Regions from separate parts of the Massilia sp. METH4 genome, predicted to be linked through region 1. Evidence: predicted binding sites of a transcription regulator. Region 1 holds the regulator's gene; each other region holds the start of a gene.
The links. The regulator sigma-54, encoded in region 1, starts transcription at its own class of promoters, with help from an activator protein. The targets are predictions, from matches to a motif close to TGGCANGNAANCTGCTTT.
Positions count from the first base shown of each region.

Region 2: the regulator sigma-54 is predicted to act here: its motif matches at 4,567-4,584, upstream of V6Z91_RS25605 (methanol/ethanol family PQQ-dependent dehydrogenase).
Region 3: the regulator sigma-54 is predicted to act here: its motif matches at 1,691-1,708, upstream of V6Z91_RS08840 (EDSAP-1 family PEP-CTERM protein).

Region 1 is NZ_CP146614.1:2,357,394-2,366,936, forward strand. Features, by position in the region: gene V6Z91_RS10440 (DUF484 family protein) at 1-1,073, shown strand, start outside; gene V6Z91_RS10445 (YnfA family protein) at 1,256-1,585, opposite strand; gene V6Z91_RS10450 (monovalent cation:proton antiporter-2 (CPA2) family protein) at 1,588-3,561, opposite strand; gene V6Z91_RS10455 (KpsF/GutQ family sugar-phosphate isomerase) at 3,668-4,690, shown strand; gene V6Z91_RS10460 (HAD family hydrolase) at 4,692-5,231, shown strand; gene lptC (LPS export ABC transporter periplasmic protein LptC) at 5,249-5,842, shown strand; gene lptA (lipopolysaccharide transport periplasmic protein LptA) at 5,860-6,444, shown strand; gene lptB (LPS export ABC transporter ATP-binding protein) at 6,444-7,202, shown strand; gene V6Z91_RS10480 (RNA polymerase factor sigma-54) at 7,253-8,722, shown strand; gene raiA (ribosome-associated translation inhibitor RaiA) at 8,823-9,179, shown strand; gene V6Z91_RS10490 (enoyl-CoA hydratase/isomerase family protein) at 9,313-9,543, shown strand, end outside.
Region 2 is NZ_CP146614.1:5,843,976-5,853,518, reverse strand. Features, by position in the region: gene V6Z91_RS25625 (carboxymuconolactone decarboxylase family protein) at 1-86, shown strand, start outside; gene V6Z91_RS25620 (hypothetical protein) at 198-1,166, opposite strand; gene V6Z91_RS25615 (beta-propeller fold lactonase family protein) at 1,276-2,235, opposite strand; gene V6Z91_RS25610 (sigma-54-dependent Fis family transcriptional regulator) at 2,281-4,317, opposite strand; gene V6Z91_RS25605 (methanol/ethanol family PQQ-dependent dehydrogenase) at 4,673-6,535, shown strand; gene V6Z91_RS25600 (TrkA family potassium uptake protein) at 6,589-7,299, opposite strand; gene V6Z91_RS25595 (potassium transporter TrkG) at 7,289-8,620, opposite strand; gene V6Z91_RS25590 (IS110 family transposase) at 9,012-9,543, shown strand, end outside.
Region 3 is NZ_CP146614.1:1,962,847-1,972,389, reverse strand. Features, by position in the region: gene V6Z91_RS08845 (FAD-binding oxidoreductase) at 1-573, opposite strand, end outside; gene V6Z91_RS08840 (EDSAP-1 family PEP-CTERM protein) at 697-1,647, opposite strand; tRNA gene V6Z91_RS08835 (tRNA-Arg) at 2,075-2,150, opposite strand; gene V6Z91_RS08830 (c-type cytochrome) at 2,405-2,995, shown strand; gene V6Z91_RS08825 (M13-type metalloendopeptidase) at 3,067-5,109, opposite strand; gene V6Z91_RS08820 (M13-type metalloendopeptidase) at 5,268-7,289, opposite strand; gene V6Z91_RS08815 (hypothetical protein) at 7,463-8,011, opposite strand; gene V6Z91_RS08810 (S41 family peptidase) at 8,332-9,543, shown strand, end outside.

The DNA of each region.
Region 1 (9,543 bases):
CCGAAAACCGCGCGCTGCGCGAGCGCATGGCCTGGATGCTGGAACAGGCCGAGCGCAACCACGCCATCATGATGCGCCACCAGGCATTCGACCTGGAGATCGTGGGCGCCACCAGCTTCCCCGAACTAATCGGCAGCATCTTCCGCACGCTGCCGGCGATCTCGGAACTGGAAAGCGTCACCCTGTCCCTCGTCGACGAGGGAGCGGATATCCGCACGGTGATGGAAAGGCTGGGCGTCGATTTCGCCGCCTTCCCCGACCTGCTGTTCGTGGCGGGCAGCGGCCAGCTCGGGCTGGAGCCGGCGCCGCGGCCGCGCCTCGGCAGCTTCGATGCCGCGCGCGACAGCCGGCACTTTCCGGGCGCGACTGCGTTGCAGAGCGTGGCCGTCGTGCCGCTGCTGCGCAACAAGCGCGTGATCGGCACGCTGAACCTGGGCAGCGCCGATCCTGCGCGCTTCACGCCCAGCCTGGGCACCGATTTCGTCGAGCACATGGCTTCGATCATTGCGATCTGCCTGGAAAACGTGATCAGCAACGAGATGCTCAAGTACATCGGGCTGACCGATTCCCTCACCGGCGTATACAACCGCCGCTACCTGGACCGGCGCCTGCTCGAGGAAATCGCGCGCGCGCGTCGCCAGCGCTACGACCTGTCGTTCATGTACATCGACATCGACCACTTCAAGCGCATCAACGACACGCTGGGCCACCAGGGCGGCGATGAGGTGCTGCGCGAAGTGGCCGCCCGCATCAAGGCCGAGCTGCGCCTGTCCGACGCGCTGGCCCGCTTCGGCGGCGAGGAATTCGTGGTGCTGCTGATCGACGCGGACCTGGACAGCGCCGCCTTCGTGGCCGAGCGTATCCGCGCCGGCATCTCGAGCGCCATGATCGACCTGCCGGGCAGCCTGAAGGTGTCGATCACGGGCTCGATCGGCGTGGCCAGCCTGTCCGGCACGGCCGCCGACGGCAGCGCGGAAACGGCGGCGCGCGAACTGATCGCCCAGGCCGACGAGGCGCTGTACCAGGCCAAGGCGGGTGGGCGCGACCGGGTGGTGCGCTACGCGGGAGCCTGACTTCTCCTGGCCGCTCTGGCGCCGGCGCGTCCGCGTCTCGCACGGCGCCCAGCGACAGCCCAGGCATGTGCGTGGTGCTCCTGGATCGTTAAATGGCCGAGGGCAAACGCGTCGCCGCCCAGCGGTCTACGGGCTGATGCTGCTGCGGCAAACGAAGGCACTGCACGTATCGCACTATCGTGTCAGCCCCGCGGCTGCAGGGCAATGACCGCCATGCCACCGAGCGCCAGCGCGGCGCCGGCCACGTCCCAGCGCGTCAGCGCGATGCCATCTACGAAGCGCAGCCACAGCAAAGCCACGGCGATGTACATGCCGCCATAGGCAGCGTAGGTCCGTCCAGCGGCGGTAGGATGCAGCGTCAACAGCCAGGCAAAGAGCGCCAGCGAGGCGGCGGCCGGCACCAGCAGCCAGGGAGAACGGCCATCCTTGAGCACCAGCCAGGGCAGGTAGCAGCCCACGATCTCGGCCAGCGCGGTGACCGCGAACAGGAGCGACAGGCGCAGCGTCTCCACCGTCAGCCCAGCAGCATCTGTTCGGCGCGCGCGACGGCCTGCGCATTGCCGCGCAGGACGACCACGTCGCCCGCTTCCAGCACCATGTCGGCCGAGGCATCGAGTCTCTCGCGACCGCGCCGGATCGCCATGAGCTCCGCGCCGTCCACGTCGATCTCGCCCACGGCGCGGCCCACGCACTGGGCCGCATCGGTCAGCCGCACCGTGTGCAGGCGCGTCGTTTCGGTATCGTCGCCCACGTCGCTGATGCCGTGGAAGTAGCCGCGCAGCGAGGCGTAGCGCTCTTCCCGGGCGGCCTGCACGCGGTGCACGACCTTGCGCAGCGGCACGCCCAGCATCACCAGCGCGTGCGAGGCGAGCATCAGGCTGCCCTCCATCAGTTCCGGTACCACCTCGGCGGCGCCGGCCGCCTTCAGGCGGTCCAGGTCGGAGTCGTCGTGGCTGCGCACGATCACCGGCAGCGTGGGCGCCAGCTCGTGCACCAGGTGCAGCACCTTCAGCGCCGACGGGGTGCTGGCATATGTGATCACCAGCGCGCTGGCGCGGTAGATGCCGGCCGCCACCAGGCTTTCGCGGCGCGCCGCGTCGCCGTAGCTCACGTTGGCGCCGGCCGAGCGGGCTTCCTGCACGCGGGTCGGGTCGAGGTCCAGCGCATGGTAGGCGATGCCTTCTTCCGCCAGCAGGGTGGCCAGGCTCTGGCCGCTGCGGCCGAAGCCGGCCACGATCACGTGCTGTTGCGTGGCCATGGTGCGGGCCGCCAGCTGCGTGAGGTTCAGCGACTGCATCATCCATTCGTTGCTGGCGAATTTCAGCACCAGCTTGTCCGAATGCTCGATCAGGAACGGGGCGGCCAGCATCGACAGCACCATCGACGCCAGTACCACCTGGATCACGAACGGGTCGACCAGCTCCATGCCGCCCACGACGTTGAGCAGCACGAAGCCGAACTCACCCGCCTGTGCCAGCGCCAGGCCGGTGCGCATCGATACGCCGTCCGAGGCGCCGAACAGCTTGGCCAGGCCGGCGATCAGCGCGAACTTCATCAGCACCGGGAAGACCAGCAGCGCCAGCACCAGCCACCAGTTTTCCAGCACCACGCGCACGTTCAGCAGCATGCCGATGGTGATGAAGAACAGGCCGAGCAGCACGTCGCGGAACGGCTTGATGTCTTCCTCGACCTGGTGCTTGTATTCCGTTTCTGAGATCAGCATCCCGGCCACGAAGGCACCCAGCGCCAGCGACAGGCCGGCGCGCTCGGTGAGCCAGGCCGCCGCCAGCGTCACCAGCAGCAGGTTCAGCATGAACAGTTCCTGCGAGCGGCGCTTGACCACCACGGTGAACCAGGCGCGCATCAGCTTCTGGCCGAACACCAGCAGCAGCACCAGCACCAGCACGGCCTTGACTGCGGCCCAGCCCAGCGTGACCAGCAGGTTGTCCGGGTTCTTCGCCAGCGCGGGGATCAGGATCAGCAGGGGTACCACGGCGATATCCTGGAACAGCAGGATGCCGATGATCTTGCGGCCGTGTTCCGATTCCAGCTCCAGCCGCTCCGTGAGCATCTTGACCACGATCGCCGTCGAGGACATCGCCAGCGCGCCGCCCAGCGCGAACGCCGCCTGCCAGGAGATGTTGATCCACGGCGGCAGCGCGCTGGCGACCAGCCAGCCGAAAGCCATCGTGGCGACGATCGTGAGCACCACCTGGGCCATGCCCAGGCCGAACACGTCGCTGCGCATCGACCTCAATTTCGGCAGCGAGAATTCGAGGCCGATCGAAAACATCAGGAACACCACGCCGAATTCGGCCAGTGCGTGGGTGGCATGGCTTTCTTCGGCGAGCCCCAGCGCGTGCGGGCCGATCAGGATGCCCACGGCCAGGTAGCCGAGCATGGGCGGCAGGTGCAGCATGCGGAAGGCGACGACGCCCAGCACCGCGCTGCCCAGCAGGAGCAGGGTCAGTTCAAGGGGGGAGAACACGGGAGTGTCCCTGGGAAGCCGATGGAATCGAGTGGATGCTGCGCGGTTGCGGAGTTTGTAACATCTGGCAAGTTTTTTGCTTTCCCAATTCGGCTATACTTTCGGCATGAGTGTAACCCATGAAAAAACAATGCTGAAAGCTTTTGATGCAACAACCGCAAGCCGCGCGCTGAAGCTGGCGCGCGAGACCCTGCAAATCGAGGCGGACGCGCTGACCGCCCTGCATGACCGCCTGGCCACGGACGAAAGCGTTGGCAAGGCCGTGTCGCTGCTGCTGAACTGCAAGGGCCGCGTTGTCGTGTCCGGCATCGGCAAGTCCGGCCATATTGGCCGCAAGATCGCCGCCACGCTGGCATCGACCGGCACCCCGGCGCTGTTCGTGCACCCGGCCGAAGCGGCGCACGGCGACCTGGGCATGGTGACCCCGGAGGACGCTTTCATCGCGATCTCGTATTCCGGCGAGAGCACCGAGCTGATGGCGATCCTGCCCGTGGTCAAGCGCATGGGTGGCGTGGTGATCTCCATGACGGGCAAGCCCGAATCGAGCCTGGCGAAGCTGGCGGACGTGCACCTGGACGTGTCGGTGGCCAAGGAGGCGTGCCCGATGAACCTGGCGCCCACCGCATCGACCACGGTTACGCTGGCGCTGGGCGACGCGATCGCCGTCGCGCTCCTGGACCTGCGCGGTTTCAAGGAAGAGGATTTCGCCCGCTCGCACCCCGGCGGCGCGCTGGGCCGCCGCCTGCTGACGCATGTGCGCGACATCATGCGCCAGGGCGACGCGATCCCGGCCGTCACGGCCGACACGCGGCTGCCGGACGCGCTGATGCAGATCACGCAAAAAGGCATGGGCATGACGGCCGTGGTCGATGCACAATACCGGCCGGTGGGCGTGTTCACCGACGGCGACCTGCGCCGCATGATCGACAAGGTGCAGGACTTTTCGAAAGTCGTGATCGGCGACGTGATGCATGCCAATCCCCGCACCATCGGGCCGGACAAGCTGGCCGTCGATGCGGTGGCCGTGATGGAAGAGTACCGCATCAACCAGATGCTGGTGGTGGATGAAGACGGCAAGCTGGTCGGCGCGCTGCACATCCATGACCTGACGCGCGCAAAGGTGATCTGACATGAGTATTCAATATGACGCGGCCGTCGTCGAACGGGCCGCGAAGGTCAGGCTGTTCATTTTCGACGTCGACGGCGTGCTGACCGACGGCGGCCTGCACTACGGCGCCGAAGGCGAGGCGTTCAAGACGTTCAACGTGCAGGACGGCCTGGGCATCAAGCTGTTGCAGGAAGCGGGCATCCTCACCGGCATCATCAGCGCGCGCCGTTCGCCGCAGGTGACGGCGCGCGCCAAGGACCTGGCGATCGAATTCGTGCACCAGGGCGGGCATGACAAGCTCACGCCGTTCAAGGCGCTGCTGGCCCAGCTGAACCTTTCCGAGGAGCAGGTGGGGTTCATCGGCGACGACGTGGTCGATCTACCCATCCTGTCGCGCGTCGGTTTCGCCGTGGCGGTGCCGAACGCGCGCCCGGAAGTGCTCACGCGCGTGCATCACGTGACGGAAAACCGTGGCGGCCATGGCGCCGTGCGCGAAGTGTGCGAATTCGTGATGCGTGCGCAAGGCAGTTACGAGCGCGTGATGGCCCAGTTCCTGGGCTGACGTTTCAAGGAGAAGCCATGCGCAACCAGCGAACCGCCCACCGCTACCGGCTGTCGATCGGCATGATGCTCGCGCTGTTCGGCGCGCTGGGCTCGTTCTGGCTCGTCCAGATGATGGATCGGGCCGGCGGAGAAATGGAGGCGGGCATCAAGGTCGACGAGCCGGATTACATCGTGGAGCGCTTCTCGTTCGTGCGCATGACGAAGACCGGCCAGCCCAGCTACATCATTTCAGGCGACAAGCTGACGCACCGGCCGTCCGACGATTCGTCGGAGGTCGAGAAGCCGGTGGTGCGCAGCCTGTCGGGCGACAAGCCGCCGATGGACATCCGCGCCGAGCGTGCCCGCGTTGACCAGGACAATGCGCGCGTGACGTTGACGAAGAACGTGAACATCCACCGCGCCGCCGCGCCGAACGCACGGGACATGACGCTGACGACGGAAAAGCTGACGATTTATCCCGACGAGGACCGCATGGAAACGGACCAGCCGGTGCGGATGCAGAGCGGCGGCGCCACCGCCACCGGCGTGGGCATGCAGGCCAACAATGCCACCCGCCAGTTGCAGCTGGGGCGCGGCACGATCGTGTATCCACCCCGGGCGCGGCAATAGACAAATAGGAATCGAAGATGAAGAAACTCATACTGTCGGCGTTACTGCTGCTGGGAGCGGCGGGGTTCGCGGCGGCCGAGAAGGCCGACTCGTACAAGCCCACGGAAATCAACTACGGCCGCCTGGACGCGGACGACGTCAAGCAGGTGTACACCTTCACCGGCGACGTGACGCTCACCCGCGGCACGCTGCGCATGAAGGCCGACAAGGCGGTGGTGACCTACACGCCGGACGGCTACCAGCTGGCCACCCTGACCGGCGGCGGCAAGAAGGTGACCTTCCGCCAGAAGCGCGACGGCGAGGGCGACCAGTGGATGGAAGGCGAGGCCGACCGCATCGAATACGATGAAAAGGGCGAGCTGGTGAAGATGTATTCGAAGGCGAAAATCCGCCGCCTCGAAGGCAGCAAGCCGAGCGACGAGGTCGAGGGCGAATTCATCTCCTACGACAGCCGCCGCGAATTCTTCAGCGTGCGCAATACCAGCACGGGTAACGACAAGCCGGGCGCGGGCCGCGGCACGATGGTGATCCAGCCGAAACGCACGGCGCCGCCGCCGGCCGGCACCACCCAACCGCCGGCCGCGCCGGCAGCGGGGGACTGATGGACGGAGCGCAACAGAATTGCAGCACGCTGATCGTGCGTGGCTTGCAAAAGAGCTATGGCAAGCGGCAGGTGGTGCACGACGTGTCTTTGCAGCTGGCGTGCGGCGAAGTGGTGGGCCTGCTGGGTCCGAACGGCGCGGGCAAGACCACGTCGTTCTACATGATCGTGGGCCTCGTCGCCTCGGACGCCGGCACCATCGACCTCGACGGTACCGACATCTCGACGCTGCCGATCCACAAGCGCGCCACGCTCGGCCTGTCCTACCTGCCGCAGGAAGCCTCCGTGTTCCGCAAGCTGACGGTGGAGGACAATATCCGTGCCGTGCTGGAGATCCAGAAGGTCAATGGCAAGGCCTTGCCGAAGGCCGACATCGATGCGCGGCTGAACGCGCTGCTGGCCGACCTGCAGATCGAGAAGCTGCGCGAGAACACGGCGCTGTCGCTGTCCGGCGGCGAGCGGCGCCGCGTGGAAATCGCCCGCGCGCTGGCCACCAACCCGCGTTTCGTGCTGCTCGACGAGCCGTTCGCCGGCGTGGACCCGATCGCGGTGATCGAAATCCAGCGCATCGTGCGCTTCCTGAAGGAGCGTGGCATCGGCGTATTGATCACGGATCACAACGTGCGCGAAACGCTGGGCATCTGCGACCGGGCGTATATCATCAATCAGGGCAGCGTACTGGCTTCCGGCCGGCCGGACGACATCATTGCCGACGAATCCGTGCGCCGCGTTTATCTGGGTGAACATTTCCGCATGTGATCCACCATTTCCAGCCCTTGAACGCAGCCCTTGAACGTTATTGATCAGCCATGAAACAGTCTTTGCAACTGCGCACTTCCCAGCATCTCGCGCTGACGCCGCAACTGCAGCAGTCGATCCGGCTGCTGCAATTGTCCACGCTGGAGCTGCACCAGGAACTGGAACAGCTGCTGACCGATAACCCCCTGCTCGAGCGGCTCGACGATCCGCTCGACCGCTCGGTGCGCCTGCTGGCCGATGGCGCGATCAATACCTCGCAGGGCGGCACCGAGGCGCCGCCGGAGGGCGGCCCGGCGCACGACGCGCCGGCCGCGCCGGAACCGGAGGCGTATGACGGCGGCGATGGCGAAGGGCTGGCCACCGGCGACCTCGACTGGGGCAGCGCCGGCAGCGGCAAGGGCCCGGACGACGACGATGCCCGCCCGCAGCTGGAAGCGAGCCACCGCAGCCTGCGCGAGCACCTGATGGAGCAGATGCGCGTCACGGTCCTCGAATCCCGCGATCGCGCCCTGGTGGAACTGATCATCGACGCGCTGGACGACAACGGCTATCTCGAAGAGAGCCTGGAAGAGATCCATGAACGCTTGCCGGAAGAGCTGGAAATCGAGATCGACGAGTTGCGCACGGCCCTGAAACTGCTGCAGAGCTTCGACCCGCCCGGCATCGGCGCCCGCAACGCCTCCGAATGCCTGGCGCTGCAGATCCGGCGCATGCCGAACGTGCCGCTGGTGACCCGCCGCATGGCGCTGTGCATCGTCGAAAAACACCTGCAATGGTTCGCCCAGCGCGACTTCAACAAGCTCAAGAAGGCGCTCGATTGCGATGACGAAGACTTGCGAGAGGCGCAGGCCGTGATTCGCCAATGCAATCCGCATCCGGGCGCCGCCTTCGCACCCGACGTGTCAGACTATGTGGTACCGGACGTGGTGGTGAAGAAAGGACGCAACGGCTGGGTCGTCACACTGAACAACGACGTGATGCCGCGCCTGCGTGTCAATGCGCTGTATGCCAGCCTGCTCAAGCAGGGCAAGGGCGAATCGCAGATGAGCGCCCAGTTGCAGGAAGCCAAGTGGCTCATCAAGAACATGCGCCAGCGCTTCGACACCATCCTCCGCGTGGCCCAGGCCATCGTCGAGCGGCAGAAGAACTTTTTCTCGCATGGCGCTGTGGCAATGAGGCCCCTTGTGTTGCGCGAGATTGCTGATACACTGGGCCTGCACGAGAGCACTATCTCTCGGGTAACAACTCAAAAATACATGCTGACCCCTCACGGCATGTTTGAGTTGAAGTACTTTTTTGGCAGCCATGTCGCAACCGAAGCTGGTGGGGAAGCTTCCTCGACTGCGATCAGGGCGCTGATTGTGCAATTCACAGGAGCCGAAGACCCGAAGAACCCTTTATCCGACAGTAAGATTGCGGACATGCTGGGTGAACAAGGCATGGTGATTGCACGGCGCACCGTCGCCAAGTATCGCGAAGCATTGAAAATCCCTCCAGTCAGCCTCCGCAAGTCTTTGTAGTCACTCTTTGCTTTTCATGCAGTGCATGGGTTCCTCTGCGCCGCCGTCTTGATTGGTGGAGACCGCACGAACCTGTAAATATTTCTTTAGGAGTGTGTGTATGAATCTGACTATCAGTGGACACCATATCGACGTTACCCCTGCCATTCGCGAGTATGTGCAGAACAAGCTGGAACGCGTTAGACGCCATTTCGATCAGCTGATCGATGTAAGTGTGATCCTGAGTGTAGATAATCTCACCGAGAAAGAAAAAAGGCAGAAGGCGGAAATCAATCTGCGCATGTCGGGCAAAACGGTATTCGTCGAAAGCGTCGCGCAAGACTTGTATGCGGCCATCGACACGCTGATCGACAAGCTGGACCGCCAGGTCATGAAGCACAAGGATAAAGTGCAGAACCACAATCACGAAACCATCAAGCACCTGAGCGAGAGCGAGATCCCCGCGTCGCCCGCATAACGACGGGCGCAGGTCTGCTGCAACAAAAGGGCGCGCGATGCGCCCTTTGTTATGTCAGCACTGAAGGATTTATGCCACACCCTTCGCATCCATGGCTAGAATGAGGCCAATAACGACAACGATGCGAGACACCATGACCGACCACGTCCATACGAAGGTGCGCAACGGCACCGGCTTCATCACACTCGACCGTCCCAAGGCATTGAACTCGCTGTCGCTCGACATGATCCGGACGATCACGGGCACGCTGCTGTCCTGGCGCGACGACGATGACATTGCCGCCGTCGTCATCCGCAGCACTACCGAGAAGGCCTTGTGCGCGGGCGGCGATATCCGCTTCTTCCATGCCGCCGGCAGCGCCACG
Region 2 (9,543 bases), 3.4 Mb from region 1:
AGGCGCTGAGCGTGGCGATCGCGATGAATGCCGGCGCCGCGGTCGTGTACTCGGCCCGGGTGCTGGACGCCGTAGACGGGCTGTAGCGGCCGGGCCTTCCAACTTGCCCAAAGAGGCTCAGGAACAGGTTCGTGGACTGGTTGCCGCGAGGTAGACCAGTCAGGCGCTGTGGCACTGTCCGCTGGCCCGGCATGGCCCTACCTTCGAAAGCGTTTGGCCACTGCCCCCGCCAGTTTTTTTGTCAACGCTACCAGCTCACCGAACTCGTCGTCACCTCTCTGCTGCCTAGCTCCAAGAAATGTCGAGTAATCTTTGAACAGGCCGCGCAAACTCGCGATTGGCAATATCAGGCCTTGCGCCGTGGCGATGGCGCATTTGACGGGGGCATCGTCTCCAGTGCCGACGGCATTGTTCAGGACTTGGATGTACGCACATATCTCGACAAAGGAAGCGCCTTGGTCGCTGGTCGTCCACACTGCACGCAATGAGGTGCCCACGCGGGAGAAAGGAAAAGCGTCCTGAAAGTAAGTCTTGTGTTGCTCTACTGCATTCTTCGCCGCGTTCTTCGCTGCGGATTTTTTCTTCTCCAAACAGTCCCGGTCCGCCTCATATTCCGCCAACCTTGCCTTATAGCCGGGGGCGGATGAATCCAGCTCATTGACGAGCTTGGTCAACTCTCCGTCCTTGGTCACCAACCCCTGCCATTCGTTGCAAAACTGAACATGCTTGACGATATCGTAGTAAGGCAGGGATTCCATCGTTAGAGTGCGAGCTTGCGCCTGCTCGGCGCGATCCATGTTCGCATACAAGAATCGGTGGCAGCGTCGCGACAGGGTCAAGAAACTCTGATGTTCGGTATTGGCATAATCGAATTCTTCGATGAAGGCCCACATCGGTTTAGTTCTGTCCTTGATAGCCGCCCCTAAGTCACGCTTGAACTCGAACAGAAAAAACCGGTCCTCATGGGATGTCAGCGCATCCCCCGTCCGGGTTTCGGCAATGTCGTCGAATTTGAGCAAGGGTGGGGGAAGCGACATCGCAGGGCTGGCGCTTCCTGCCTGCTTTTGCCTTTCCTGCAGCAGCTGCCATTGCATGTCGCGTACCGCAATGATGAGCGTATCTTCCCACGGGGAATAAGGACTTTTCTGTGGTTCCTGCGAGGTCATAGCGGTATCGGCAAAGATGATTGGAAGGACAAGTGCAGGAGGACGAGACGGCCCGGCTGCGCTTGTGCACCATGCGGGACGGCGCCTTGCCGCTATGCTAAACCGGCAGTCAGCGCACCACCACGCCCCACGGCAGCTTGCCGACGGTGATATCGCGCAGCTTCTCGTTGCGCGCCGTGTCGATCACGGACACGGTGCCCGAGCGGCCGTTGGCCACGTACAGCTTGGCGCCGTCCGGCGTCAGCGCCATGTTCCACGGGCGCTGGCCGACCGGCACGGTCGCCACGACCGTATTGGTCTTCGTGTCGATGACCGACACGCTGGCCGCGCCGCCATTGGACACGTAGACCCGGCTGCCGTCCGGGTGCACGGCCACGCCGTTGGCGCGCAATCCCGCCGGGATGCGCGCGACGGTGGCGTGCCTGGCCGTGTCGATGACGAAGACTTCGTTGGCATTCTCGGCCGCGACATAGGCGCGGCTGCCGTCGGGCAGGAAGCCGATGCCGCGCGGCCGGGCGCCCACTTTTACCTGGGCGACCTGCTTGCGCGCGGCCATGTCGATGATGTCCACCGCGTCGCCGTTCTCGGCGCTCACGAAGAGCTGCCTGCCGTCCGGACTGAACACGGCATGTTCGGGATTCTCGCCCTTTACCGGAATGGCAAAGGCGCGCTGCTTGCTGCGCGTGTCGACGACGACGATCTCGTGATTTTCCTCGACGGCCGCGACCACCCAGCGGCCGTCCGGCGACAGGGCCACCCCTTCGGGCGACTTGCCCAGCGCCACCGAGCCGGCCGGCGCGCGGCGTTCCAGGTCGACGATCCGCAGGCTGCTGTCCGGCTGGTCGCTGACGTACAGCCAGCGCGCATCGCCGCTGACGGCCAGTCCGCGCGGCTTGCCGCCGCCAGGCATCTCGGCAACCACTTGGTCAGTGGCCGTATCGATCACGGAAATGGTGCCCGACCCTTCGTTGGGGACGTAGGCGAACGGCGCGGCTTCGGCCACCAGGGCCGAGGTGAGGAGAACGGCGGCGATGGCGGACAGCAGGAGACGGCGTTGCAGCGGCGTCATAACGTTCCTTTCAGTGAAGTCGGATAGCGCTCACACGGCGGACGTTCAATTGCCCGCCCGGGCGGGATGGCGGATATGCAGGCGCTGCACCTTGCGGTACAGCGTGTTGCGGCTCATGCCCAGCTGGCGCGCCACGGTCGAGATGTTCCAGTGATGGCGTTCGAGTTCGCGCAGCAGCGCGTCGCGCTCGGCGTTTTCGAGCGGATTGAGCGCTTCGTCCTGCGGCGCTTCCGCCGCTTCGCCGTCGTCGGCCACCGCTTCTTCCGCCGCGGGGATGCCCGTGCAGTATTCGGGCGGCAGGTCGTGCACCGTCAGGTGGTCCGATTCGCGCAGCGCGATCATGGCGCGCAGCAGGTGCCGCAATTGGCGCAGGTTGCCCGGCCAGCGCTGGCGCTCCAGCGCCGCCAGCAGCGTCTCGTCCAGCGACAGCGGCGCCTCGTCCTCGCTTTCCTCGGCCACGATGTGGCGGATGAGGGCGCGCACGTCGCCCCGTTCGCGCAGTGGCGGCAGGCGCAGCGTGATTCCCTGCAGGCGGTAGAACAGGTCTTCGCGGAACGTGCCGTCGGCGATCTTCTGTTGCAGGTCGCAGTGCGTGGCGCTCGTCACGTGGATGTCGAGCGCCACGGGCGTGCCGCCGCCGAGCGGCACGATGGTGCGCTCTTCCAGCACGCGCAGCAGCCGCGCCTGCAGGGGAAAGGGCATGTCGCCGATCTCGTCGAGGAACAGCGTGCCGCCGTTTGCCTGCACCAGCTTGCCGTGCTGGCCTTCCTTGCTGGCGCCCGTGAAGGCGCCGGCCCGGTAGCCGAACAGCTCGCTCTCGATCAGGGTTTCCGGGATCGCCGCGCAGTTGATCGCCACGAAGGGCTTGCCGGCGCGGCTGCCCGAGCGGTGCAGGGCACGCGCGAACACTTCCTTGCCGGTGCCGGTCTCGCCCAGCAGCATGATCGCCACATTGCGTTCGACGACGCGGCTGGCGATGCTGACGTTGCGGGCCATCGCCGGGTCGCCGAAGTGCACGCTGTCCAGCAACGTGCCTGCCAGGGGCGCGGCGGCATCGCGCACCACCGGTAGCGCGGCGCGCACCGGCGGCAGCATCACGCCGAAGAAGCGCGCGCCGTGGCGGATGCCGAAGATCGGCACGGCGTGGAAGGCCTTGCGCAGCGTGCTGTCCACCAGGCCGGGGAAGGTGCTGTTGAAGAGTTCCGTGATGTCGCGCCCAGTGATCTCGGCCGGGCTCGTGAAGCCCAGCTGGTACAGCGCGCAGCGCGTGGCCGCCAGCACCTTGCCGGTCGGGTCCAGCGCGATCGCGCCTTCGCTCAGCGTGCCGATGAATTCCGGGCGGTTGTGGAAGCGCAGGATGTAGTCGTGCCGGAACCGGTCGAGGAAGACGCGGTTCTCGATCATCTGCACGGACATCGTCACCAGCGCCAGGGTGTGCTGCTGGGCCAGGCGCGATTCGCCGGAAGCGTCGAGCGCGGCCACGATATTGCCCTCGTGGTCGAAGATCGGCGCGCCGGCGCAGCTCAGGCCCACGTGCCGCACCAGGTAGTGCTCGTCCTGGTGCACGCTGACGGGGCGCCGCTCCACCAGGCAGGTGCCGATGCCGTTGGTGCCCTGCGCCCGCTCGCTCCACACGGCGCCGGGCATCAGGCCCGAGCGCGATGCGGCGTGCGTGAAGCCGGGGTCGCCGAAATAATCGAGCAGCACGCCGTCGGCATCGGTGAGCACGATGGCGTAGCCCGAGCCGGCCAGTTGCTGGTACAGGTTGGCCATCTCGACCTTGGCGACGGCCTGCACGCCGGCCACGGCTTCGCGGCGCGCGGCCAGGTCGGCGACCACGTCGGGCTCCTCGCGGCGGCCGGGGTCGAGCTGGTAGTCATGCAGGCAGCGGACCCATGAGCGGGTAATGGGGTTGCCCGTCTCGGCCGCTTCGGCGGGATCGTGGTTGCGCACGATCGAACGTACGCGCCTCGCATGGGCGAAGGCATGGTCGATGCATTGGCCACTGAGTTGACTACCAAGTGATCCATTGAGCTGACCACCGAGCTGGTCGCCAGCATGGACGACGGCAAAATCGGACATTCTGTCTCCTCCGCCGCTGGTGGTGGCCTGGCCGGCCATCCTGCCGCGGCTTATCGTGAACACGCGGTGCATGTTGTTCCAGATAGTACGCTGCTGAACAACACAATTGGTAAAAAAATATGGGGTGCGGCAAGCATGCGACATTTTTCGGTGCGATTGCCACGGAAGCGGCACAGCGGCCACGCGCGGCTGTACCGGGAGTTGAACATCAACTGTCGGTTGCGTCCTTGCACGCCACGGGGGCGGCCCTGGCACGGTCCATGCAGTTTGCCTCCGGTGCAATGACCGTCATTGCCGGCGCCGGCCAAATGCAGCCACCTGCGGCCGCGCCCGGCCACACAACAAGGAGACCGACATGTACCTGTATGAGAGTGTCACCCACCGCGGCGCGCGCCGCTGGTTGCCGTGCCTGGCACTGGCCGCCCTGCCGCTGATCGCGCAAGCCGCTTCCGATGTCGAACAGCTGACCAAGGACCCGAAGAACTGGGCCATGCAGGCCGGTAACCTGGCGAACCACCGCTACAGCGAACTGAAACAGATCAACGCCGGCAATGCCAACCAGCTGACCGTGGCATGGACCTTCTCGACCGGCGTGCTGCGCGGCCACGAGGGCGGGCCGCTCGTCATCGGCGACACCCTGTACGTGCACAGCCCGTTCCCGAACAAGGTCTACGCGCTGTCGCTGGAAGACCAGAGCATCAAGTGGAAGTACGAGCCCAAGCAGGACCCGGCCGTGATTCCCGTGATGTGCTGCGACGTCGTCAACCGCGGCGTGGCCTATGCGAACGGCAAGATCTTCCTGCAGCAGGCCGACACCACGCTGGTGGCGCTCGACGCGAAGACGGGCCAGGAAATCTGGAAGGTCAAGACGGGCGACCCGAAGAAGGGCGAGACGACGACCAATACGCCGCACGTGTTCAAGGACAAGGTGCTGACGGGCGTCTCCGGCGGCGAATTCGGCGTGCGCGGCCGTATCACCGCCTACGACCTCGAGACCGGCAAGGAAGTGTGGAAGGCCTACAGCACCGGCCCGGACAATGAAATGCTGATCGATCCGGCGAAGACGATGGCGTGGGCCGACGGCAAGATGCGCCCGGTCGGCAAGGACTCGTCGCTCAAGAGCTGGAAGGGCGACCAGTGGAAGCTGGGCGGCGGCACCACGTGGGGCTGGTACAGCTACGATCCGGAACTGAACCTCGTGTACTACGGCACCGGCAACCCGAGCACGTGGAACCCCAGCCAGCGCCCCGGCGACAACAAATGGTCGATGACGATCTTCGCGCGCGACCTCGACACGGGCGTGGCGAAGTGGGCGTTCCAGATGACGCCGCACGACGAATGGGACTACGACGGCGTGAACGAGATGATCCTGGCCGACATCAAGGTGAAGGGCAAGATGCGCAAGGCCCTCGTGCACCTGGACCGCAATGGCTTCGGCTACACGATGGATCGCGTGACCGGCGAGCTGCTGCTGGCCGAGAAATTCGACCCGGCCGTCAACTGGGCCACCCACGTGGACATGAAGACGGGGCGACCGCAAGTGGTGGCGAAATACAGCACCAGCAAGAACGGCGAGGACTTCAACACGAAGGGCGTGTGCCCGGCCGCGCTGGGCTCGAAGGACCAGCAGCCGGCCACCTATTCGCCCAAGACGGGCCTGTTCTATGTGCCCACCAACCACGTGTGCATGGATTATGAACCGTTCAAGGTCGAGTACACGGCCGGCCAGCCGTATGTCGGCGCGACGCTGGAAATGTATCCGGCGCCGAACAGCCATGGCGGCCTGGGCAACTTCATCGCCTGGGATGCCGGCACGGGCAAGATCGTCTGGTCGATCCCGGAAAAATTCTCGGTGTGGAGCGGCGCCCTGGCGACCGCGGGCGACGTGGTGTTCTACGGCACGCTGGAGGGTTACCTGAAGGCCATCGACCACAACGGCAAGGAACTCTGGAAGTTCAAGACCCCGTCCGGCATCATCGGCAACATCAACACGTGGGAAAACAAGGGCCGGCAGTACGTGGGCGTGTTGTCGGGCATCGGCGGCTGGGCCGGCATCGGCCTGGCGGCCGGGCTGACGAAGAGCACGGACGGCCTGGGCGCGGCCGGCGGCTACAAGGACCTGGCCAAGTACACGGAGCTGGGCGGCGTGCTGACGGTGTTCGCCTTGCCCAACACGGCACCGCCGGCCGGCGAGCGGACGGCCGCGGCGGACAAGTAGCGGGGAGCCGGGCGGGGCCGGGCAGGGCCGGGCAGCAGCGCGCCGCCCGGCATTCACGCCTTCTTGCCCTTGGCCCTGTTCTCGGCGGCGAACAGCTCGATCTTCTTCGTCGGCCCCGACACGATCAGCAGGTCGGCGGGCAGGATGCGCGTCTCGGGGCGCGCGTGCTGGAAGTCTTCGTTGGCGCGCTTGACGCCGACGATCGTGACGCCGAAGCGGGTGCGCACATGGGATTCGGCCAGCGTGAGGTGGTGCGTCTCGGCGGGCGCGTGGATCTTGGCGATCGCGAAGCCATCCTCGAACTCGATGAAGTCCATCATGCGGCCCGTGATCAGGTGCGCCACGCGCTCGCCCATGTCCGCCTCGGGATAGACCACGTGGTGCGCGCCGATCCGGGTGGCGATCTGGCCGTGCTCGGGCGTCAGGGCCTTCACCCAGATATCCTTGATGCCCAGTTCCGTCAGCACCATCAGGGTCATCAGGCTGGCGGCGAGATCGGACCCGATCGCCACGATGGCATGCGAAAAATCGGCGACACCCAGTTGCAGCATCACGTTCTCGTTCGTCGAATCGGCCTGCACCGCATGCGTAAGGCGGTCGCCCCACAGCTGCACCAGGTCTTCCTTCTTGTCCACGCCCATCACGTCGTGGCCCAGGTGCATCAGCGACTGCGCCACGGCGCCGCCGAAGCGCCCCAGGCCGATGACGATGACGCTGTCGCTGGCCGAAAACGCGAACTGCTCGGTGAAAATCCTACCCCACAATTGGATGCTCCTCAGGATAACGGTAAGGCATGCGCCGCTCGCCGATGATCAGCGAGGTCGCAAGCGTGATGGTGCCGACCCGCCCGAAGAACATCAGGAGGGCCAGCACGAATTGCCCGGCCGGCGGCAGGTCGTCCGTGATGCCGGTGGACAGGCCGGCGCTGCCGAAGGCGGCGATGACTTCGAAGATCACCTGGTCGGTCGGGAAGTGCGACACGCGCAGCAGCGCCACGGTGCCGATCGCCACGATGGCGCTGCCGACGACCAGCACGGTGATGGCCTGCCGCTGGGCGGAAATGCCGACGCGGCGGCCGAATGCCTCGGTGTCGGCATGGCCGCGCGCCTCGGCCAGCACGAGCAGCACGAGGATCATCACCGTGCCCACCTTCACGCCGCCGGCAGTGCCGGCGCTGCCCGCGCCGATGAACATCAGCAGGTAGTGCAGGGCCCAGGTTTCCGGCGCGAGCGCGGCGATGTCGACGGTATTGAACCCGACGGTGCGCGACGCCACCGACATGAACAGGCCGTTCAGCAGCTTGTCCGCCACCGTCATCGGGCCGAAGGTTTTCGCGTTGTCCCACTCCAGCGCCAGGATGGCAAGGCAGCCGCCGACGACGAGGGCCAGCGAGCCGATGAGCGTGAGCTTGGTGTGCAGCGACCAATGGCGCGGATCGCGGCAGCGGTGGCGCAGGTCGTTGATGACGGGGAAGCCGATGCCGCCGACCAACGCCGCGACCATGGCCGGCAGCAGGATCAGTGCATCGCCGGCAAAGCGCATGAAACTGTCGGGGTGGATCGAGAAGCCGGCATTGTTGAACGCCGACACCGCGTGGAAGAAGCCGCTCCAGGTGGCGTCGCCCCACGCCATGTCGTAGCCGTAGCGCAGCCGCAGCGTGAGGATGGCGGCAATGACGAGTTGCGAGAACACGGTCACGCCCAGCACCAGCTTGGCCACGCTGGAGATATCGCCGACCCACAGCGAGCGGGTTTCGGTCTGCGTGACCAGCAGCGTGCGCAGGCGCGGCGAGCGGTTGACCATCAGGCCGAGCAGCGTGGCCGCCGTCATCATGCCGAAGCCGCCCAGCTGGAACAGCACCATGATCGCCGACTGCCCGAACGTGGACCAGTAGCTGCCCGTGTCGACGATGACCAGGCCGGTCACGCACACGGCCGACACGGCGGTGAAGAACGCCACCATCGGCGGTGCCGGCTCGCCGGTGGCGCTCGCCACCGGCAACATCAGCAGCAGCGTGCCGATGGCGATCGCCAGGGCGAAGCCCAGGATGACGGTGCGCGCGGGGTGGAGGACTTTCTTTTTCAAGGCAAGGCGGCGGCGGGTGGCGGGATCGACATGTTAACCGATGCCGGCCGGCTGGGACCAGTTGGCGCCCGAGTCCCCGGTGTCGGACGTTTTTTCCCGGGCTTTATCGGGAAAAAGTGTGCGACACCGGTGTTCGGTGGCGTACACCTTACCGGGTGCCTCATGGGAGAGCCGGTGTCGGCACCCGGAGCCTGTGCGCCTGAGTGTTGGTGTCGGACATTTTTTCCCGGGCTTTATCGGGAAAAAGTGTGCGACACCGGTGTTTGGTGGCGTACACCTTACTGGGTGCCTCATGGGAAAACCAATGGGATGGACGCCCCCACCCTGAGACGGCATCGATGTGCCAAAGTGGAGCTGTCGAAGTTTCACTTAACCAGAGAGGGGCGTCACCATGAAGATTACGACATGCAGTATGGATCTGGCAAAGGAAGTTTTCCAATTCCATGGCGTTAATGCGAGCGGCAAGGTCGAGATGCGATGCCAGCTCCGGCGTGGCAAGGTGATGAGGTTTTTCTCCAACATGCCGCCGTGTCTAATTGGGATGGAGGCGTGTGGCAGCGCGCATTACTGGGCACGGCAGTTGCAGAGCCTGGGCCACACGGTCAAGCTGATAGCTCCGCAGTTCGTCAAGCCATACGTGAAGACCAACAAGCACGATGCAGCCGATGCCGAGGCAATCTGCGAGGCAGTGCAAAGGCCAAACATGCGCTTTGTGCCGATCAAGACTATTGAGCAGCAGGCGATTATCGCTGTTCACACGGCGCGTAGTGGGTTCGTCAAGCAGCGTACTGCTCAGGCCAACCAGATTCGCGGCCTGCTGGCGGAGTTTGGCCTCGTTGTCCCGAAGGGTTTGGCCGTGCTCAGGGAGCGAGTACCGGCACTGCTCGACGAAGCGAAGGATGAGTTGCCCGGCATTTTTCGCC
Region 3 (9,543 bases), 390 kb from region 1:
CAGCGAGACGGCCACGGCCTTGGGCCGCTTGGGCACCAGGCGGAAGCAGGCGCTCGTCACGATGCCGCAGTTTCCCTGGAAAAACAGACCATCGAGGATGGGGCCCAGGCCATAAGGATGGCTGTGCGCCAGTGGCGACGCTTCGCCGAGCCGGCGAAAACCGGTCTGTATCAGTTCGCCGCTGCCGGTGACGACCTCCAAGCCGAACAAGTCTTCCTTGCGCGGGCCGAAATAGCCGACGCCACGGTCCAGCGCATTGCCGATGATGCTGGTTTCCCTGGCCGAGCCCGTAACGTTGAAGGACAGGTCCGGGTGGTGACGCTGCAGCCACGCATGCAGGGCCTGCTGGGTCACGCCCGGCTCGATCACGGCGACCGGATGGCTGCGCGAAATCTCGGCGGCATTGCGGATCGACGTCATCCTGCCCAGGTCGAGCTGGATATCGGTCGCCCGGGCGGGCGACGCCCCGCCGTAGCCGAAGTTGAGCCCCGTCGAGACCGGGTTGATCGTCCAGCCGGCGCGGTTGGCGAGCCGCACGATGCGTTGCACCTGCGCGGTGGTGCGCGGTCGCAACACCCGTCCGCCCGCTTGGGCCAGCCCGGTCACATTTGTTGTATCGGCGGTCTGTCTTGGCATGGCACGTACAAAGGAAAAAGCCCGGGCATGCCCGGGCTTGTCGAGGGAAAGCCCCGGTAATTATTGCAGACGTTTGCGGCGGACGGTCACACCCATGGCCAGCAGGCCCAGGCCGACCAGCAGCAGCGATTCCGGTTCCGGCACGGCGTTCAGCTGGATGGCCGAGTTGGATGCCTGCGAGATGACCAGGCTGTAGGTATTGCCACCGATAACGGTGAACGCGTCGGAGGTGATCGTACCTTCGAAGTCGTGGACGGCGTTCTGGGAGGCGTTTTCGGCCAGCAGACCGCGGTTCAGTTCGTCCGGCGTCCATTGCAGCAAGGTCGTGCCGGTGGTCGTGTTGCGCAGGGTCAGGCTGAAGGTGATGCCGGCCGAGGCCAGGGTATCGTAGCCCGCCGGCAGCAGCGGGTCGACGAACACGCGCACGAAGGCGTCGTAGTCCAGTGCAAAGGCCAGGCTGGCCGTCGCGCCGGCGGTGAAGTTGGTCACGACCGACACGCCGTTCAAAATCGTCGCGTTCGCGCCGCCGATGGCATCGGCAAAGTCCGCCGACGTATCGCCGCGGGTCAAGCCGCTCGCGCCGCCCACCAGTGCATTGCCCTGGATGTTCATGTCGCCCAGCGCGTAGTTGCCCTGGTTCGTCAGGAAGTTGGTCCCGGCATTGTTCTCGGCGCCGCCCGGATAGATGGTATTGATGTTCCCGCACGACGGGCCGGCGCAACGATAGGCAACGTCCACCGCAGCAGGGGTACCATCGGTACGGATGTCCGTGATACTGCCCGCACCGGCACCGGTGCCGACGACACCGTTGTAGTTCGAATCGGCGGTACCGGTCCGCGAGTCACTCGTGATCTGGATCGAGGGCGCGATCGGGCTTGGGTTGCCGGTCACCGGATCAACCACCAGCAACTGGGAAATGGACAGGTCGGCCATGCCCGCCACGCCTGCGAAGGCTGGGGTGACGCCGGCGACGGTCAGGGCGACTGCGGCGAGCAGCGTTTTAATCTTCATGATATCTCCTGGAAATAAGCGGTTGGTCTTGCCTGGACGATAATAAGCATGGACCGTGCCAGTTTCTGATAGTGAAGAAAATCAACCACTTACAGCCAAGGCTTGTCTTGGCGCAAATTGACTGTAAAGTTTTCCGACAGAGCGACCAAGGCCTGAATTGAGAGGAAGTGATCTGGACTAAGCAAGCCGCAAAAAGCAGCATACCCACGCTCGGGGTCCGGCGCGTGCGGAAGAAAGTGCGGAAATCCGGCGACAGATCCAAGGACGTCGCCTTGTGATGTATAGCTGGTCACCGCCGATGGACATACTGACGGCCAATAGGGGAACGGTCGATGAGCAGTCGATGAGCAGTCGATGAGCAGTCGATGAGCAGTCGATGAGCAGTCGATGAGCAGTTGAAGAACTGCGGGGGGACAAGCAATGCAGGTGGTGCGGCTGGCTGGGATCGAACCAGCGACCCTTGGCTTCGGAGGCCAATACTCTATCCACTGAGCTACAGCCGCACGGAGAACCGAAGGATACCGGCTTTCGCGCCCGGCGTCTATCCGAAAGCACAAGTATTTTGCTCTCGGGGATCGAGCCGCTTTCCCGGAATGGCCGAATGCGCCGCATGTTCCCGCACGGCCGGGTTTGTTTCCCGACCCATCATTTAAGGACTATAATCGGCCAGTTTCTCGGCGAGAAGTCTGCCATACCCAAGTACCCTGATGTTGACAACATTAACGCTGGCCCACCAGCCTCTTGTACTAAGGAAATCATGAGCGACGCACACCACGAGCATCAATCCTTCATCCGGACCCCGAAGCAACTCGCTGCAGCGGTCATCGCATTCTTCGTCGTCACCATTTTCGGCATCATCCTGCTGGTCCAGTTCGTCACTCAGCAAAAACTCGCCGGCGCCGGTTCCGACGCCATGTCGCCGGAAGCCATCGCCGCCCGCCTGAAGCCGGTCGCCGACGAAGGCTTTACCTTCAAGGATGCCAACGCGCCGAAGGTGCTGCAGACCGCCGAGGCCGTGTACACGTCCACTTGCCAGGCCTGCCATGGCGCCGGGATCGCCGGTGCGCCGAAGACGGGCGATGCCGGCCAGTGGGCCGCGCGCATCGCGCAGGGCTACGACACGGTCGTGAAGCACGCCATCGAAGGCTTGCGGGCCATGCCGGCCAAGGGCGGCAATCCCGAGCTCGACGATGTGGAAGTCGCACGCGCCGTCGTGTACATGGCCAACCAGTCCGGCGCCAAGTTCAAGGAACCGGAAGCACCGGCGGCAGCCGCGGCACCGGCAGGCGCCGCACCCGCAGCCGATGCGCCGGCCGCCGCAGAAGCGGCGCAACCGCCGAAGGGTTGATCGGCGACGCGCACGCAGCACCAAACGAAAAGGCCGCCCAACCGGGCGGCCTTTTCGTTCATGCGACCACCTTACCAGATGATCACGCGCTCCTTCGGCGGCAGGTACATCTTGTCGCCCTGCTTCACCTTGAAGGCCTCGTAGAAGCCCGGCTGGTTGCGCATGGTGCCGTTGGCGCGGAACTGGCCCGGGGCGTGCGGGTCGGTCTTGATCTGCACGATCTGCGCCGGTTCGCGCATCTTCATGCGCCACACCTGCGCCCAGCCCATGTAGAAGCGCTGGTCGCCCGTCAGGCCGTCGATCACCGGTGCCTTCTTGCCCTTCAGCGACAGCTTGTAGGCCTTGTAGGCCACGGCCAGGCCGGAGTTGTCGCCGATGTTCTCGCCGAGCGTCAGCTCGCCGTTCACGTTATAGCCGGGCAGCGGGCTGTAGGCGCCGTATTGCGCCACCAGCTGGCTCGTCTTGGCCTTGAAGTTCTTGTGGTCGGCCGGGCTCCACCAGTCGCGCAGGTTGCCGTCGCCATCGTACTGGGCGCCCTGGTCGTCGAAGCCGTGGCTGATCTCGTGGCCGATCACGCCGCCGATCGCGCCGTAGTTCACGGCATCGTCGGCTTTCGGATCGAAGAACGGCGGCTGCAGTATCGAGGCCGGGAACACGATCTCGTTCATTTCCGGGTTGTAGTAGGCGTTCACCGTCTGCGGCGTCATCAGCCACTCGTCGCGGTCGATCGGCTTGCCCAGCTTGTTCAACTCCTTGTTGTAGTTGAACTCGTTCCCGCGCATCACGTTACCCAGCAGGTCGTCGCGCTTCACCGTCAGCGCGGAGTAATCGCGCCACTTGTTCGGGTAGCCGATCTTGGTCGTGAACTTGGCCAGCTTGGCCTGCGCTTCCTTCTTGGTCGCCGGCGTCATCCAGTCCAGCGTATTGATGCTCTGCTTGAACGCCGTCAGGAGGTTCTTCACCAGCACTTCCATGCGTGCCTTGTATTCGGCCGGGAAATGCTGCTGCACGTAGACCTTGCCGATCGCCTCGCCCAACGCGGCTTCGGTGGAACTCACGGCGCGCTTCCAGCGCGGCCGGTTCTCGGTCGCGCCGGACAGCGTGGTGCCGTAGAAGGCGAAGTTCTCGTCGACGAAGGCCTTCGACAGGTAGGGCGCCGCGTCATGCACGAGCTGCCACTGCGCATACGCTTTGACCGTCTCCAGCGGGGTGTTCGCCAGCACCTTGTCCAGCGCCTGCAGGTAGGTCGGCTGGCTGACGATCACATACGAAACCTTGCCCTGCACGCCGGTCGCTGCCAGGTAGGCCTGCCAGTCGAAGCCCGGCATCAGTTCGCCGACCTTGGCGATGTCGTACTTGTTGTACGCCTTCACCGGGTCGCGCAATTCCACCTTGCTCCACTGGATATTGGCGATCTCGGTCTCGAAGGCCACGATGGCCTTGGCATTGGCGGCGGCATTCGCATCGCCGGCCAGGGTCAGCATCTTCGCCACGTGGACTTCGTACTTGGCCAGCGCATCGGCCAGCTTGGCATCGTCCTTCTTCAGGTAATAATCGCGGTCGGGCAAACCCAGGCCATCCTGGAAGAAGTCGACCACGTACTTGGTCGAATCCTTGTTGTCCTGGTGGATCGTCAGGTTGATCGGCGCCGTTACGCCGAAGCGGTTGAAGTGCGCGAACAGTTGCGGCAGCGCCTTCTTGTCTGCAATGGCGGCAATCTTGCTCAACTCGCCCTTGATCGGCGTGGCGCCCAGTTGCTCGACGCGGGCTTCATCCATGAAGCTGGCGTAAAAGTCGCCGATGCGCTGCTGGTCGGCATCCTTGGCGCCGGCCGCGGCATCCTCGATGATCTTGCGCAGCTGCGGCTGGGTATCCTCGTGCAGCTTGTGGAACGAGCCCCAGCTCGCTTTGTCGGCCGGGATCTCGGTGGTGGCCAGCCACTTGCCGTTGGTATGGACGAAGAAATCGTCCTGGGCGCGCACGGATGGGTCGATGTATTCGATGGCGATGCCCGATGCCGCCTTGCCGGCCGGGGCCTGGTCGGCCGCGTTTGCGAAGCCGCACACGCCGGCCAGGAGGCTCAGCGTCAATGCACTTAACAGGTGTCGTTTCAAGGTATTTCCCTCTTGTAGAAGACGATGTATTGTCCGGACGGATGCCGGTCGATCGACAATACCATACCGGTTTGCCATGAATGCAAAAAGACCACGGGCATGTGGTCTTTTTGCGGAGTACAGCGTGGACTTACCGGATGCTCATTACCAGATGCTCGTTACCAGATGATCACACGCTCTTCCGGCTTCAGATACAGCTTGTCGCCTTCCTTCACGCCGAACGCCTCGTAGAAGCCAGGCTGGTTGACCACGGTGCCGTTGGCCCGGAAGCGGCCCGGCGAATGCGGGTCGGTCTTCACCTGCACGATCTGCTGCGCCTCGCGCATCTTCGAACGCCAGACCTGGCCGAAGCCCATGTAGAAGCGCTGCTCGCCGGTCAGGCCGTCGATCACCGGCGCGCTCTGGCCGTTCAGCGACAGCTTGTAGGCCTTGTAGGCGATCGCCAGGCCCGAGTTGTCGGCGATATTCTCGCCCAGGGTCAGCTTGCCGTTCACGTTGTAGCCGGGCAGCGGGCTGTAGCCATCGTACTGCGCCACCAGCCGGTCGGTCTTGGCCTTGAAGTTGGCGCGGTCCTGGTCGGTCCACCAGTTGCGCAGGTTGCCGTCGCCGTCGGACTGGCTGCCCGAATCGTCGAAGCCGTGGCTGATCTCGTGGCCGATCACGGCGCCGATTGCGCCGTAGTTCACCGCGTCGTCGGCCTTCGCATCGAAGAACGGCGGTTGCAGGATCGCGGCCGGGAACACGATCTCGTTCGTCGTGGAGCGGTAGTAGGCGTTCACCGTCTGCGGCGTCATGCCCCATTCGGTGCGGTCGATCGGCTGGCCCAGCTTGGCGATATTGCGGTCGTAGTCGAATTCGGCGGCGCGGCGCAGGTTGCCCACCAGGTCGCCCTTCACGGTCTTGAATTTCGCGTAGTCGCGCCACTTGTCCGGGTAACCGATCTTCGGGGTGAACTTGGCCAGCTTGGCTTGCGCTTCTTTCTTGGTCTCCGGGCCCATCCAGTCCAGCGTGTCGATGCTCTGCCGGTATGCCACCAGCAGGTTTGCGACGAGCTTTTCCATCCTTTCCTTGCGCTCCGGCGGGAAGTACTGCGCCACGTACAGCTTGCCCAGCCCTTCGCCGATCGCGCCCTCGACCACGCCCACGCCCCGCTTCCAGCGCGGCGGCTGTTCCGTCACGCCCGTCAGCACCGTGCCGTAGAAGGCGAAGTGCGCGTCCGCGAACGGCTTCGACAGGTATGGCGACGCGTCGCGCAGCAGTTGCCAGGTGAAGTACGACTTCCAGGTGGCCAGGTCGGTATCGTTCAGCGTCTTGGCAAAGCCTTGCAGGTAGCTGGGCTGCATGACGATGACGTAATTGGGAAACTGAGCGGGAGACTGAGCCGTCCTGGTGCCGATGCCGCCGGCGGCGAGCGTGCCCTGCCAGTCGTAGCCGGGTGCGAGCGCGGCCAGCTGGTCGATCGGCACCTTGTTGTGGCGCTTCACGGGATCGCGGTTTTCCACCTTGGTCCACTGCGCCTGCGCCAGCGCCGTTTCCAGCGCCACGATGTGCTTTGCCTGGGCCGCGGCATCCTTGTGTCCAGCCAAGGCCAGCACCTTCGCGATGTGCAGCTCGTACTTGGCGAGCGCGTCGGCCAGCTTGGCGTCGTCCTTCTTCAGGTAGTAGTCGCGGTCCGGCAGGCCCAGGCCGCTTTGCGCCACGTAGACGGCGTAGCGCGACGATTCCCGGGCATCCTGCGAGACGCGCACGGCGTACGGCGTCACCACGCCGAGGCGGTTCAGGTGCGCGACCAGCGCGGGAATGGCGGCCTTGTCCTTCACGGCGGCGATGCGCGCCAGCTCAGCCTGCAGCGGCTTGATCCCCAGCGCATCGAGCTTTTTCTCGTCCATGTAGCTGGCATACAGGTCGGCGATCTTCCGCTCGTCGCCCTGCAAGCCCTTCTGCTTCGCCAGGTCTTCGATGATGCCGCGCAGCTGAGGCAGCGTGTCGTCGCGCAGCTTCATGAACGAGCCCCAGCTCGCCTTGTCGGCCGGGATCTCGGCCGTCTTCAGCCAGCCGCCATTGAGGTGTTCGAAGAAATCGTCTTGCACGCGCACGCCATGGTCGATGTACTGTGTGTCGATGCCGGAGGATGGCACGGCGGTGGCGGCGATGGCCGCGCCGCCGCACAGGGCGAGGATGAGGGTGGAAAGGAGGTGTCGTTTCACGTGGCCGCTTTCGGAAAAGGGAGCGATCCTTCGTGGGGGCCGGTCCCGGGTTGACTCTTGGATTCGGGCCACGCGCGGTGTCGCGTGACCTCATCCGTTAGCGTACACGAGGTTGCCGGCCGGCGCACTCTCGTAGCCGCCGAAGGTCAGCGGCCGATGCTGATCCCGCCGCCTGCACCACCACCCATGCCGCCGGGGCCGCCGCGGTGTCCCCCACCGCCGCCCTCGCCGCGCGGGGGCCCGCCATTGCCGCCGCCCGGCCCTTCCGGCTTGCGCTGCAACTGCTCGGCGAGGAACACGGCCACCGCGCGGCGCTGCGTCTCGTCGAGCGCGTCGTTCACCGTCAGCCACCATTCGCGCAACTGCTTTTCCTCGGCTTGCTGGAGGGCGTTCTCCGCATCGAGCGCGCCCGCCAGGTCGCGCAATTCGACGTCCTTGCCTTGCAGAACCTGCAAGGTGCCGGCCTGCATCCTCTCGGTGCGCGACTGCCGCTCGCGCAACAGCGTGCGCGTCTTGCCTTCGGTCTGCTGCCACAAGGTCTGCTGGTTCGCATTAAGCTTCAGCGACTCCTTCAGCGCGGGCGCCATCATCAGCAGGTCCTGCGCACGCATCTCCATCATCGGCAGCGCGCTTGCCGTGCCCGTCACCAGCAGCGCGGCGGCCAGCGCGGCCGCGCCCTTCTTCCACATATTCATGAATGCTCCGTGCAAAAAAAAGCCTGCGCTTGGAGGCGCAGGCCAAAACCACTTCAGGGTAGAGAGAAATACGGGCCCAGTGTAGGTCGCGATTTCATGGCTTTCCGGCATTCTTACAATTGGTAACTCACATTAACGCGGCCGTACAAGTCCTCGGCGGGCACGACGTTGGCGGCGCGATAACGGTTCCGGCAAGCCGGGCTGAAAATCCCGCAAACGATGCGCGCCCCGCCGTACCCGCCGCCACATTCCGCGGAAATCGGGTTTATACTGGACCGGCAGCCGTCGAGTGACCGCTGCGTGTCAGGAAGGGCGATCACATGGGTAAGAAACTGAAGAGCGCCGGCCTCGTCGGCGTTGGCGTGGTGGCCGGCATTGCCGTCTCGCTGCAATTTTCGGCGATGGCGCAGCGCGCCGCGGAGCCTGCCCTGCCGCTGGAAGAGTTGCGCCAGCTGGCCGACGTGTATGGCCTGATCAAGTCCGATTATGTCGAACAGGTCGAGGACAAGAAGCTGCTCACCGAAGCCATCTCGGGCATGGTCGCCTCGCTCGATCCGCACTCGGCCTACCTCGACAAGAAAGCCTATGCCGAGTTACGCGAAGGCTCGCAAGGCCGCTTCGTGGGCCTGGGCATCGAGATCGCCCAGAGCGATGAAGGCTATATCCGTATCGTGGCCCCCATCGAAGACTCGCCCGCCTACCGCGCCGGCATCAAGGCCGGCGACCTCATCACGCGCCTCGATTCGATGCCGCTGAAGGGTCTGTCGCTGGACGAATCGGTGAAGAAGATGCGCGGCGAACCGCACAGCAAGGTCACGCTGACGGTGCTGCGCGAGGACGAGCCGCAGCCGCTCACGTTCAGCCTCGTGCGCGAGGAAATCTTGCAGAAGAGCGTGAAGGGCAAGATCGTCGAGCCCGGCTATGCATGGCTGCGCGTGGCCCAGTTCCAGGAACCCACGGTCGATGACCTGGCCGCCAAGATCACCGAGCTGTACCGGCAAGAACCGAACCTGAAGGGCATGGTGCTCGACCTGCGCAACGATCCCGGTGGCGTGCTGCAGGGGGCGATCGGCGTGGCCGCGGCCTTCCTCCCGAAGGATACGCCGGTGGTGTCCACCAACGGCCAGCTGCCGGACTCGAAACAGATTTACTATGCCCGCGCCGAGTACTACTCGCTGCGCAGCGACAGCGACCCGCTGGCGCGCCTGCCCGAAGCGGTCCGGCGCGTGCCGCTGGCCGTGCTGGTCAATACCGGGTCTGCCTCCGCCTCGGAGATCGTGGCCGGCGCGCTGCAGGATTACAAGCGCGCCACGATCATCGGCACGCAAACCTTCGGCAAGGGTTCGGTGCAGACGATCCGCCAGCTGACGGCCGACACTGCGCTCAAGCTGACCACGGCGCGCTACTACACGCCGCACGGCCGCGCGATCCAGGCCAAGGGCATCGTGCCCGACCTGCTGGTGAACGAATACCCCGATGGCGACGGGCTGAACGCGCTGCGCATGCGCGAAGCCGACCTGACGCGCCACCTG